Regions from separate parts of the Oribacterium sp. Sow4_G1_1 genome, predicted to be linked through region 2. Evidence: a T-box and tRNA genes for the amino acid it is inferred to sense, from the RefSeq annotation. Region 2 holds a T-box; the other holds one or more tRNA genes.
What was found. A T-box is a leader RNA that pairs with one kind of tRNA and senses whether it is charged. The one in region 2 lies ahead of ACTQ52_RS11565 (threonine--tRNA ligase), so its partner is inferred to be a tRNA-Thr.

Region 1: it encodes a tRNA-Thr, which carries the amino acid that the T-box ahead of ACTQ52_RS11565 (threonine--tRNA ligase) is inferred to sense. The anticodon was not compared.

The regions. Positions count from the first base shown of each region.
Region 1 covers NZ_JBQKLS010000012.1:99,031-103,460, reverse strand. Annotated here, with positions in the region: gene ACTQ52_RS09035 (hypothetical protein) at 18-203, opposite strand; gene ACTQ52_RS09030 (HipA domain-containing protein) at 246-1,529, opposite strand; gene ACTQ52_RS09025 (helix-turn-helix domain-containing protein) at 1,532-1,744, opposite strand; tRNA gene ACTQ52_RS09020 (tRNA-Thr) at 2,331-2,403, opposite strand; gene aroE (shikimate dehydrogenase) at 2,617-3,495, opposite strand; gene rlmB (23S rRNA (guanosine(2251)-2'-O)-methyltransferase RlmB) at 3,605-4,348, opposite strand.
Region 2 covers NZ_JBQKLS010000025.1:14,911-19,340, forward strand. Annotated here, with positions in the region: gene ACTQ52_RS11565 (threonine--tRNA ligase) at 1-1,877, opposite strand, end outside; T-box leader at 2,007-2,238, opposite strand; gene ACTQ52_RS11570 (ABC transporter ATP-binding protein) at 2,360-4,015, opposite strand; gene ACTQ52_RS11575 (ABC transporter permease) at 4,018-4,430, opposite strand, start outside.

The sequences.
Region 1 (4,430 bases), on a different contig from region 2:
GCCTTAACTATGCAAGGTTACGAGTGAACAGTAACTTTGTTGATGCTACCCGTAAGCACCAGCAGCTTCTTCACTGGTTCCTGTCCTTTTGTTATCGGAGTATTAACGCCATTTTTAGTGCCAAAATTAACGTCATTTTCGACGCCAATGGCGTTAATTTGTAAATCATCCCCAACTTGGGGACGATTTGCATCTGTAATCAATCGTCCTCAACCTGAGGACAAAATACTGCATCCTTATCCAGTTCATATGTAATGATGAATTCCACCTTTATCTAAAATCTGATGGCTTAAGTTCAGTGTATCGTGAAATCCAAGATTATCTAAATCATTTGTGGCATGGTTCAGTGCATCGGCAAACTTATCTACCATGTCATCGAATCGGCGAAGTGCCATTTTTACGCCGAGACCACATAACTTTGCTTCATTTGCAAAATGATCTCGAGATATTTGGCGGATGTCATAAATCCCATCGATACTAAAGGCCATATTTTCGGTGCTGCGTTCATAAACTACGGTACTTACGATATCATAAGCCGGTGCGATATGAATGGATCGTAAATCTTCGCTATATAGTAGTGAAACATTTTTTATATGATTATCGGTGTTGCCGATAAGATAGTTGAAAACACAAAGATCCCATAATTTCAGCTGGTCATGTAGTGGGTCCGAACAGTTTTTTCGGATCGTATCAAACATTCTTTTGAGATAATGCTGCCCATTTTTTTCATATTTATTTATGGCGGCAATCCCTAATGCCTGTGAAAAATCTTCTTGATGTAAGCGGTACGGAACCGGCATATGATTCAGCATTCTTTTTGAATCCTGCATTTTTCGATCGTAACGCTCAGTTGCAAAAAGAATATCTGCGTCATCACTACCGTTCAATTGTAAAATAAAGCTGTTTGGGACATCAATCCCGACATTCTTTGCGGTCAGCAAACATAATTGCTCATTTGCGACAATTCTCTTTAATCGAACATGGCTCTGCTTTATGATATGTGTGCTTGGTGCATCTCCGATAGGTAAATACCACTGATGTTTCTCATAATCATAATATAAACCGACTTTTCCAGATGCACCAGTGAGCGAAAGATGGGATTTACTTACAAATTCTGCGGATTCGCTTGCGCCTTCCGCCGCAAGTGCAGTTATTTCGTGATCTTCTAAAGGTCTATAAGCTGCTTTGATTTCGCCATTTATCGGATCAACTATTTTAATAGCCCCCAGGCACTCGCTGCCGAGAACGGAAAGAAGTGTCAAGTAATCTGATTCATCAGCGCAAAGTCTCTCTGCGACACATCTGCGTGTAAAACCTTCTGGCAGTAATCCCTCGAAGAAACATTTCGTCTCTTCGGGACTGAAACGCTTTTTCTCGATCGGTAGACTGATCGATATGGGGCGACAGTCAGGTGTCGATAAATAGATATCGTCATACGAAAAAAAAGAATTAGAAGAATCTGTACCGGTAATGTGCCCGACACAGGTGCTGATTCCGCATATTTCCATCATAACAGTAAGATTAAACATGGCTATCCTCGTTTCTCGGCAATGATGTCCATGCCTAAAATGTTTGCAAGGTGTATTGCTTTTTCAAGCTCTGCCGTAGGTTTGCCACGCTCCAGATCAGAAATATAGCTTATACTGAAGCCGGTTAACTCAGCAAGAGTACTCTGCGTATAGTGAAGTTCTTTTCGACGATTACGAATCGCAAGTCCGAAATCGCTTGAATCATAAAGCTTCATAAGGTTGCCTCGATTCTGCCGTACGGCTTATTTTAAAGTTGAGTTTGGTTATTTGGTTCGTACGGCTAAATTATACTTGCATTTATAAATAATGAGCCGTACGGCTAATTTATCACAAATGAATTATATAATTAGCCGTACGGCGTAGTCAAGCGATATACATCATCATTATTCGCACCATTCCGTCAGCAGGTTGCCGTCCCCTTCGGTCCTCTGCCGGATCAGTACACGAGTGAACTATAACCAGTAAACTTGACCGTCAGATCATCGCCTAGAACTGTGTATTCCGGTGCAGAGGAACCCAGCTCTCTGCCATGTTCAAAGACTCCTCTTATATATGGTTTCGTCACTTTATCTTCGCCAGCACGTCTTGGAACTTCGCATAGTTCACCTTCACTCCGTCATTAAAAAATCTCGCCCCACAAAATTTGCACTTTCGCCCCAATTTTTCATGCTGTAAACGTTCATCCAGTGTGAATACACCGTTATGTAACATCGATGGATGAACATACAGAAAGAGCCCGGAAACAACGTATTTACGTCATTTCCGGGCTCTCTTCCAAGTGATTTCTCACCCTATAAAGAAAGCTGGCAACCGGAATCGGACCGGTGACCTCCGCACTACCAATGCGACGCACTACCGACTGTGCTATGCCAGCATTCCGTTCCCTCTCGAGAACTTCTATACTTTATCATGGAGACCCTGCTCTGTCAACCACGAATTTACTTTTTTTGTAAAAAGTTTATGTGGACATTATTTTGCACATAACGGCACGGCGCAGATATACGGATACGGTGCTTATCTGCGTTGTGCAGGGCGTTTCCTGCGTGCTCTTAGCCGAAGCCGATATGAGGGCCAGTTAAGCTGTGAATTATTCCGAGAAAAACTTCGCCTTGATCTTCTCCGTCGGCATCCTCTCGCCGGTCCAGAGCTCGAAGGCAGCTGCGCCCTGGTACAGCAGCATGTTGATGCCGTTGAAGGACTTGAGGCCGCAGGCCTCAGCCATCTCGAGGAGCTTCGTCTTCCGCGGATTATAGATGACGTCGGCGACGACCAGCGGAGCCGCTGCCCGCTGCGTAAGCCAGGACGGATCCTGGATGATGCAGGCATCGGTATGCGGTGCCATGCCGACATTCGTCGCGTTGATGAGGAGACAGGACTCCGCGATCTGCTGCTGCATCACAGCATCCTCATAGTCATAGACCGTGACATGGCAGTGGGTACGTTCGTTCAGCTCGGCGACGACACGAGCGGTCCGATCGTGGAAGCGGCTGGTGGCGCGCTCGAAGACCGCTACCTCGCGGGCACCATCGAGCGCGAGCTGCACGAGGATGGCGATCCCGGCCCCACCGGTACCGAGCAGCGTCACCTTCTGTCCGCGGAAATCGACGCCTTCCTGACGTGCCGACTCCGTGAAGCCGATACCGTCCGTGGTATGTCCCGTCGCCGTGCCATCGTCCTCGAGGACAACGGTATTGACTGAACCGGCGATCTCTGCTGCCGGACTCAGCCGGTCACAGAGCGCGACGGCCTCCGTCTTCAGCGGCATCGTGAGGTTGAAGCCGCGCACGCCCATCCTCCGGAAGCTGTCCATCACGCCGGCGAGCTCCCCCTCTTTCACATCGAAGGCGAGGTAACGGTAGTCGAGCCCGAGCTCCGCGAAGGCCTCGTTGTGCATCGCCGGGGACATGCTGTGCGCCACCGGGCTGCCGAGCAGACAGATCATTTTCGTGCGTCCTGAAATTTCCATATTTCCTCCATCATCCAGAACAGGGAACCCGGCGTCCCGCCTGCGATTCCCTGCCATTTTCTTCCTATACGATTATATGTGGCCAATGTTTACATCAGCCCACATGCCGTCAGTTCAGTCGCTGCCGTACGATTTCGTACGCGAGCACGCCGCACGCGACGGATGCGTTCAGAGAGTCGATGTCGCCCTTCATCGGGATGGAGGCGACCATATCGCACTTCTCCTTCACGAGGCGGGAAACGCCCTCGCCCTCGTTCCCGATGACGAGTCCGATCGCACCCTTCAGATTCAGCTTATACATGAGCTCGCCGTCCATATCCGCACAGACGAACCATATGCCCTCCTTCTTCAGCTCCTCGATGGTCTGGCCGATGTTGGTGACCTTCGCCACACGGGTATGCTCCAGCGCGCCGGCCGAGCTCTTCGCCACGGTCGAGGTCAGCCCAACGGCACGCCGCTCGCGGATGATGACACCATGGGCGCCGGCGAGATTCGCCGTACGGATCATCGCGCCGAGGTTATGCGGATCCTCGATGCCGTCGAGGATGAAGAGGAACGGATCCTCGTTCTTCTCACGGGCAGCGTCGAGCATCTCCTGCACGCTGCTGTAGTGGAATGCCGCAAGGTAGGCCGCTACACCCTGGTGGCTCGCCCCCTGTCCGGCGATCTCATCGAGGCGCTCCTTCTTCACGAATTCCGGCTTCACACCGGCCTTCTTCGCCTCACGTAAAATCGTGGAAATCGGGCCGTCGTGGAGCCCGTCCTGTACGAACAGACGATCGATCGCCTTGCCCGCACGAAATGCTTCGATGACCGGATTTCGTCCGATCAGTGTAAATTCTTCGTCTCTCATGCTTAGATCCTTCTCCTATGCTCACATCCATGGCCGACTCCGAGAGCCGGTACACATCGGAGACGGTCTCCGATACAGGATG
Region 2 (4,430 bases):
TCGTCCGGAAGCTCGAGGGTGTGCTCTCTGTTCAGCTTCTGGCAGAAAGCGACGAACTTGTCGAGCGGAACGTTCTGGATCTGCTTGTTGGAACCACGTACGTTGATGGATACGGTGTTCTCCTCTGCCTCGTGATCACCGAGTACGAGGATGTACGGATCCTTGTAGTTCTTGAAGCCCTTGATCTTCGTCTTCATGTTCTTATCGCTGTAGTCTGCCTCGACACGGATGCCTGCGTTCAGCAGAGCCTCCTCTACCTTCTTCGCATAGGCGTTGTGCTCCTCACGGATCGGAACGAGGGCTACCTGATACGGATTCAGCCAGAACGGGAAGTTCCCCTTGAAGTTCTCGATGATGATACCGATGAAACGCTCGAGGGAACCGTAGATCGCACGGTGGATAACGACCGGCATCTGCTGTGTGCCGTCCTCTGCGGTGTAGTTCAGGCCGAAGTTGTGCGGAAGCTGGAAGTCGAGCTGAACCGTACCACACTGCCACTCACGACCGAGTGCATCCTTGATCTGAAGGTCGATCTTCGGGCCATAGAATGCGCCGTCGCCTTCATTGATCTCGTAGCCGCCCTCGCCATACTTCTCGTCGAGGATGGACTTGAGGGATGCCTCTGCACGATTCCAGACGTCGATATCACCCATGAAATCATCCGGTCTGGTGGAGAGCTCTGCACGGTAGGTGACACCGAAGGTCTTGTAGATCTCGTCTGCGATAGAGATAACATCCGCGATCTCATCCTTGATCTGGGACTCCATCACGAAGGTATGGTCATCATCCTGACGGAACTCCTGTACACGGAAGAGACCGTTCATCTGACCGGACTTCTCCTTACGGTGCAGCACATCGTACTCAGAGTAACGGATCGGGAGCTCCTTATAGGAACGAAGCTTACGCTTGAAGGTAAGCATCGCGTTCGGGCAGTTCATCGGCTTCGCTGCCATGGTGTCGATGTTCTCACGGTTGTAAATGACAGAACCGGCCTGGATCTTCGCTACCTTCTTCTCGGCTGCCGCATCCTTATAATCCTCGACCACGTTCTCGATATCCGCGTCTGCCGTGGTGTAGCCGTCGATACCCGGAACGATGAACATGTTGTTGAGATAATGTGCCCAGTGACCGGAAACGAGCCAGAGACGCTTGTTGTTTACGAGCGGCGCTGCGATCTCGGTGTAGCCATGGCGGCGCTGTACCTCACGGCTGTACTGAAGCAGTGCCTGGTACATCTGCCATCCACGTGGCAGCCAGTATGGCATACCTGGAGCAGTCTCGTTGAACATGAAGAGCTCAAGCTGCGCACCGATCTTCTTGTGGTCACGCTCACGCGCCTCCTCGATCATCTTTACGTGCTGCTTCAGCTCATCCTTCGTCGGGAATGCATACACATAGACACGCTGCATGTGGTCACGCTTCTCGTCGCCTCTCCAGTATGCTGCGGAACAGCTGTGAATCTGGTAAGCCGCGCTCATCAGCTCCTGTGAATTCTCTACGTGCGGTCCACGGCAGAGATCGACATAATCATCACCAGTATAGTAAACAGAGATGGTCTCGTCCTCTGGAAGCTCCTCGATCAGCTCGAGCTTAAACTTCTGATCCTTGAAGATCTCCTTCGCCTCGGCCTTCGAAACTTCCTTCCGTGTCCACGGCTCACGACGCTTGATGATCTCACGCATCTTGTTCTCGATGGCCTTGAAGTCCTCTTCACCGATGCTCTTGCCCTCCGGCAGAACGAAGTCATAGTAGCAGCCGTCCTCGATCTGAGGTCCGATGCCGTACTGTACTTCCTTACCATAGATCTCAATCACTGCCTTTGCGAGGATGTGTGCGAGGGAATGACGATACACCTGTAATAACTCTTCCTTTTCCATTTGTTTCTCCTTTGAATGTTTCAAAACCAGCCCTTTGGGTCGGCTGATTTCGTGTCTGGACAACCGGTCCAGTGCCACACAGCGAATCTCTGCCTTAAACAAAAATGCCCCAATCAGCTCTTTCGAACTGATTGGGACGATAGATTCGCGGTTCCACCCAAATTGTCATCTTCCACATATCCTGTGGGCGAATGCTTCTGCACCTGCACAGATGACCACTCTTTCGACGGTAACGTAGTCAACGGGTCCGATTAAGGACCTCTCCGAGGTGGTGTTCATATTTATTTCCTCGACGCCTCGCAGCAACCGGCGTTTCTCTGTATCCGAAATCAAATACTACTGTCCTCTTCAACGATTTCTGTCTATTCAATTGACACAGCCATTGTAGGTTCGGCGCATCGCTTTGTCAAGGGGCTGGCCGGGATTTTGCAGTCACATACGTTGCCGTCCCTCCGAGTGCCCCCTGTCAGGTACAGAGTGCCTTATTTCTCGATTTCCAGACGACCGTCGGCGATGCACTTTCCAGACTGACGGTCAAACAGCAGGATGTGGCTGCCGTGGATGTCGATGCCGGCCTGCTCGCCGATCCTGTAGGCATTGTTCCCGAAGATCACGCCGGTCAGGAGGTAGTCATCCTGCACACAGAGCTTGAGCGTCGATTCCATACCGGTCGGCATGGCACCGAAGATCGTGGTCTGGAGCGCACCCTCCGGCTCGATGTCGATCGCCTCCGGACGGATGCCCAGCACGAGGTCGCGGTTTGTGAGGATCGGATCCTCGAGGATGGAGCTGTCCTCTTCGATGACCTTTTCGATATGGTACTTGAAGACCTCATCCTTGTTGCTCTTCTCGACGGCGTGCTTCTGCTTCAGGCGATCGATTTCTGCCTGCTTCTTCGCGGCGGCATCTGCGTCCCGCTGTGTGAACCAGGTCGGAAGCTCGAGCGCTTCGTTCGGGATGAAGCGTGCATGGATACCATGGAAGATCTCGAGGGCGACGCTGCCGTCTGCACGCTGCTCACCCGTGGCTTCTACGAAGTTGATGGACGGGTTGCCGACGAAATCGGCCGCGAAGAGATTCGTCGGGCGGTTGTAGACCTCGAGCGGTGCGTCGTACTGCTGGAGGACACCGTTGTTGATGAGGCAGATCTTCGTCGCGAGGGTCATCGCTTCCATCTGATCATGGGTGACGTAGACGAAGGTCGATCCGGTCTCCAGGTGAAGACGCTGCAGCTCGTAGCGCATCTCGAGACGAAGCTTCGCATCGAGGTTACTGAGCGGCTCATCCATGAAGAGCACCTGTGGCTCCGGTGCGAGGGTACGGGCGATGGCGACACGCTGCTGCTGACCGCCGGAAAGCTCTGCCGGATAACGATCCATGAACATACCGATTTTTACGACACGGGAAACCTGACGTACACGGCTGTCGATCTCTTCGTCCGTTAATTTCCGGACCTCCATGATCGCGGTGCCGTTCTGTGTGACGTGGAAATGCTCGTCGAGGGTCTGCCCCTTCGCCGCATAGCCTGCATTGATCTCCGCAAGGGTCTTCTCATAGCCGGCACGTGCCGCGTCGGCCGCCTGCTGCGGATCCGCCGCCTCATGAATCTTCAGGTTGAAGAGCTCCTTCGCGCTCATGATGGAGAGGTTGAAGGTGTCGATGAGCTTCACGTAGGCCTTTTCGGTATCGAGCTTTCCGTTCTTATCGCGGCAGTCCTCGATCTGGTCCTTTACCTTCTTTCCACTCTTCAGCGCATGCATGAGATCGGAGCTGACCTTCGCCTTTACGTCGATCCGCGGCAGCTCTTCTTTGATGTTTTTAAGACCGAAGGAGATGTTCTGATACACGGTCATGTTCGGCCAGAGTGCATAGTTCTGGAAGAGGAAGCCGACCTTTCGTTTGTTGGCCGGAACATTGATTCCCTTATCCGAATCGAAGACGACGCGGTCGCCGATTTTGATCTGCCCTTCGGTCGGCGTCTCGAGGCCCGCAATCATACGAAGGATGGTGGTTTTTCCACAGCCGGAAGGCCCCAGCAGCGTGACGAAGGCATTGTCCGGGATATCGAGACTGAGGTCATCGACACCGAAATAGTTTTTCCAGCGTTTGGTGATGTGTGTTAATGTGATGGACGGCATACTTAACCTCCTATTCCGTTATCAAGGCTTGCTCCCGTCAGGACATTGACGAGGGTGTTAAACAGAAGAATCGTCATGATGAGGATCAGGTTGATCGCACTGGAGAAGGCGTACAGACCCATCTCATCGAAGTAATCCAGTGTCGTGGAGAGGATGAAGCCCTGGGTGCAGAGAAGCAGGAACAGGGACAGCTCACGAAGGCAGGTCATGAACGGCAGGGTATAGCCGCTGATGATGGAGCTCTTCTGAATCGGGATGATGATGTTCAGCATCCGCTTATGCCACGGGATATCCTGAATGATGGCGGCCTCTTCGATCTCACCGGAGAGCTGCAGCATCGAGTTCAGGGAGTTTCTGGAGGCGAACGGGATGTACTTGACGACACCCGCGATGATCAGCAGGGTGTAGGTGTTGA